2 regions of the Streptomyces sp. NPDC001502 genome follow, and region 1 is predicted to be linked to the other one. Evidence: riboswitches for the same ligand, from Rfam matches in the RefSeq annotation. Region 1 holds a riboswitch; the other holds the start of a gene.

Region 1 (2,194 bases):
CGGGGCCAAAACGGTGAACATCTCCACGATGTCGGCGGTCGTGGTGGCCGGTACCGGCGCCAAGGTCGTCAAGCACGGCAACCGGGCCGCGTCCTCCGCGAGCGGCTCCTCGGACGTCCTGGAAAAGCTCGGGGTCAACCTCCAGCTGAGCCGCGAGCGGGTCGTGGAGGTCGCCGAGGAAGCCGGCATCACCTTCTGCTTCGCCGTGAAGTTCCACCCGGCACTGCGCCATGTGGCCGCAGCCCGCAAGGAACTGGGCATCCGGACCTTCTTCAACGCGCTGGGCCCGCTCACCAACCCGGCCCGGGTGCGCGCCCAGGCGACCGGCGTGGCCGATCCCCGGATGGCCCCGATCATCGCGGGCGTGCTCGCCGGGCGGGGCTCCTCCGCGCTGGTCTTCCGCGGCGACGACGGCCTGGACGAACTGACCACGACGTCGACCTCGCGCATCTGGTGGGTCCGCGACGGCAAGGTCTCCGAGCGGACCTTCGACCCCCGTGACGTGGGCATCTCCCTGGTCGACGTCTCCGCCCTGGCCGGCGGGGACCCCTCGTACAACGCGGATGTGGCCCGCCGCCTGCTGGCCGGCGAGACCGGACCGGTCCGCGACGCCGTGCTGCTGAACTCGGCGGCGGCCCTGGTGGCCCTCGACCCGGGCCCCGGCAGCCTGGAGGAGCAGATCACGGCCGGAATCGCCCGTGCGGCGGAGTCCATCGACTCGGGGGCGGCGCGGGCCGCCCTGGAGCGCTGGGTGACGGCCAGCAACGCGTAGCCGTGTGAGAACGGCGTGAAAGCAACGACCCCGGTCCGCCATTCGGACCGGGGTCTTGCGTTCGGGCGATCTTGTGGCAGGATGCTGACCAGGTCACGAGTGACAGCGTTTAGGCCCCGGCTTGCTGTCCGGCAACCCTCCTTCCGTGGCGGGGTGCCCCGGGTGATGACCAGGTCGTAGGCAGCAAGGCCTACGGCAAGCGCGGATCCCTCGACACCAGGGGTCCTGGTCTTCTCGAGGAGCTTTTTCCGTGAGCAAGCGAATGCGATAGGGCGACTCCGCCCCTACTTCACCCCTCGGATCAGGGTCACTTCCGTGTACCCCCGCCCAGCGCGGACCGAGGACTCTCCCGTACCCCGGACGGCCGCAGCGCCGTACCCGCGTACGGGCACACCGAAGCCATTCAGCCCTGCCTGCCGGGAGATACCGCCATGTCCGCAACCCTGAACGCCGCCACCACCACCGCCGCGGCCACCATCGACCCCGCCTGTGCCGAGCCGCTCGCGGTCCTCGGCCGGGACGTCACCGTCCCGCTCGTCACCGGCGGCGAGGTCACCTACGCGGCCCTCGACTACGCGGCCAGCGCCCCCGCCCTGCAGCGGGTCTGGGACGACGTCGCCGCGTACGCCCCGTACTACGGCAGCGTGCACCGCGGCGCCGGCTACCTCTCACAGCTCTCCACCGACCTCTTCGAGCAGAGCCGGGTCACCGTCGCCGAGTTCCTCGACTGCCGCCCCACCGACCAGGTCGTCTTCACCCGGTCCACCACCGACTCGCTGAACCTGCTCGCTGCCGTACTCCCCGCCGACTGCCAGGTGTTCGTCTTCGAGACCGAGCACCACGCCTCCCTGCTGCCGTGGGTCGACGCACAGGTCACCTACCTCAACGCGCCGCGCACCCCCGCCGAGGCCGTCGCCACCCTGGAGCGGGCGCTTGCCGACCGCGACCCTTACGGTCCCGCGCTGGTCTGCGTCACCGGTGCCTCCAACGTCACCGGCGAGCTGTGGCCGGTCAGGGAACTCGCCGCCGCCGCGCACGCCCACGGCGCGCGCATCGTGCTGGACGCCGCCCAACTGGCCCCGCACCACCCGGTCTCCGTGCAGGAGCTGGACGTCGACTGGGTCGCCTTCTCCGGGCACAAGCTCTACGCGCCCTTCGGCTCGGGCGTGCTCGCCGGACGCGCGGACTGGCTGCAGGAAGCGCAGCCGTACCTGGCCGGCGGCGGGGCCTCCCGCAAGGTGGCCCGGCGCGAGGACGGCGGCGTGGACGTCGAGTGGCACACCACCGCGGCCCGCCACGAGGCCGGCTCCCCGAACGTCATCGGCGTCTACTCCATCGCCTCGGCCTGCAAGGCCCTGACCGAGGCCGGCTTCGAGAACCTCGTCGCCCGCGAACAGCACCTCATCGCGAAGGTCCGCAGCG
Region 2 (2,194 bases), on a different contig from region 1:
CCCGACGGGGAACGGCAGCCGCTCCAGCAGCGAGCGGCGTACGGCGTACTCGCCGCCCAGCGGCTGCACGAAGCCGGCCAGCTGCGGCCAGTGGAGGTTGAGGAGCGGGCGGGCGACCAGCTCGGTGACCCGGCCGCCCTGGCCCGGGGTGCCCCCGAGCGGCCGGTCGTACATCGCCTTGACGAACTGCACGTCGGGGTCGGTCAGCAGCGGTCCGACGATGCCGGAGACGAAGGTGGCGGAGAAGTCCCGCAGGTCGGCGTCGACGAAGCAGACGATGTCCCCGCCGGTGGCCAGCAGCGAGCGCCACAGCACCTCGCCCTTGCCGGGCAGCGCCGGGAGGCGGGGCAGGATCTCGTCGCGGTGCACCACCCGGGCCCCGGCCTTCGCCGCGACCTCCGCGGTCCGGTCGGCGGAGCCCGAGTCGATGACGACCAGCTCGTCGACCAGGGGGACCGGCAGTCCCTCGATCAGCTCACGCCGCACGGTCTCGACGATCGCGCCGACCGTCGCCTCCTCGTCCAGCGCGGGCAGCACGACGCTGACCGTGGTCCCGGCCGCCCGTTTCCGGTCGAGCAGCTGGTCGAGCGGTCGGTCGGCGGCGGACCAGGAGCGGTCGGCCAGCCATCGCTCCACCTCTTCCAGCACCCTCAGCACTCCCTGCGTGTCGGCGATATTCGCCCTTATGTGATCCATCTCGCGGTTCGGACGGCTGTCTCAACCGCCCGGGCCTTCGGTTACAGTCTTGAACAACGCGAAGGACCACCGCATGCCGGGGGTCCCCGCGTACAAACGCACCGGCGCGCCACAGAGCGCGTGTGCCGGTGCCATACCGCTCATCCAGAGGGGCAGAGGGACACGGCCCGTTGAAGCCCCGGCAACCCTCCAGTCGGTTCTCGCGATCGCGCGTCAGCGCTCGTCAGCGAGGTCCCCGGCTAGGGAAGGTGCCAATTCCGTCTCATGGCGAAGTGCGCCATGGGGAAGATGAGGAGAAAGGGCCTCGCCATCATGGCTGCACAGACTGTCGCCACCTCTGCCCACCTTGATTCTGTCGACCTCGGACCTGCCACCGGCCTTTCCTGTCGCGAGTGCGGTACCCGCTTCGACCTCGGCCCCATCTTCGCGTGCGCCGAGTGCTTCGGACCGCTGGAAGTCGCCTACGACCTCCCGACCGGTGACCCCGAGGCCCTGCGCGCCGCGATCGAGGCCGGCCCGAACAACATCTGGCGCTACGCGCCGCTGCTGCCCGTCCCCGCGGACGTGGCGTCCAAGCCCAGCCTGAACCCCGGCTTCACCAAGCTCGTGGACGCGGCCAACCTGGCCAAGGAGCTGGGCATCACCGGCAAGCTCTACGTCAAGGACGACTCCGGCAACCCGACGCACTCCTTCAAGGACCGCGTCGTGGCCATCGCCGTCGAGGCCGCCCGCGCCTTCGGCTTCACCACCCTGTCCTGCTCCTCGACCGGCAACCTGGCCGGCGCCGTCGGCGCCGCGGCCGCCCGGGCCGGCTTCCGCTCCTGCGTGTTCATCCCGCACGACCTGGAGCAGGGCAAGGTCGTCATGGCCGGTGTGTACGGCGGCGACCTGGTCGGCATCGAGGGCAACTACGACGACGTCAACCGCTTCTGCTCCGAGCTCATCGGCGACCCGCTGGGCGAGGGCTGGGGCTTCGTCAACGTCAACCTGCGTCCGTACTACGGCGAGGGCTCCAAGACGCTCGCGTACGAGATCTGCGAGCAGCTCGGCTGGCAGCTGCCCGACCAGATCGTGATCCCGATCGCGTCCGGCTCGCAGCTGACGAAGATCGACAAGGGTCTGCAGGAGCTCATCAAGCTCGGCCTCGTCGAGGACAAGCCGTACAAGATCTTCGGCGCCCAGGCCGAGGGCTGCTCCCCGGTGTCCACCGCCTTCAAGGCCGGTCACGACGTGGTCCGCCCGCAGAAGCCGAACACCATCGCCAAGTCGCTGGCCATCGGCAACCCGGCGGACGGCCCGTACGTCCTGGACATCGCCCGCCGCACCGGCGGTTTCGTCGAGGACGTCACCGACGAGCAGGTCGTCGAGGCCATCAAGATCCTCGCGCAGACCGAGGGCATCTTCGCCGAGACCGCGGGCGGTGTGACCGTCGGCGTGACGAAGAAGCTCATCGACAACGGTCAGCTCGACCCGACGCTGACCACCGTCGTCCTCAACA

The links. A riboswitch is a leader RNA that binds a small molecule or an ion and turns the genes downstream of it on or off. The one in region 1 is predicted to bind S-adenosylmethionine.
Region 2: linked by a shared signal. The riboswitch ahead of thrC (threonine synthase) and the one ahead of ACFY0D_RS35835 (aminotransferase class V-fold PLP-dependent enzyme) in region 1 are both predicted to bind S-adenosylmethionine.

The regions. Positions count from the first base shown of each region.
Region 1 covers NZ_JBIAVW010000030.1:97,560-99,753, forward strand. The annotation lists gene trpD (anthranilate phosphoribosyltransferase) at 1-772, shown strand, start outside; SAM riboswitch class IV at 864-980, shown strand; gene ACFY0D_RS35835 (aminotransferase class V-fold PLP-dependent enzyme) at 1,204-2,194, shown strand, end outside.
Region 2 covers NZ_JBIAVW010000044.1:5,342-7,535, reverse strand. The annotation lists gene ACFY0D_RS39525 (glucosyl-3-phosphoglycerate synthase) at 1-648, opposite strand, end outside; SAM riboswitch class I at 834-991, shown strand; gene thrC (threonine synthase) at 1,009-2,194, shown strand, end outside.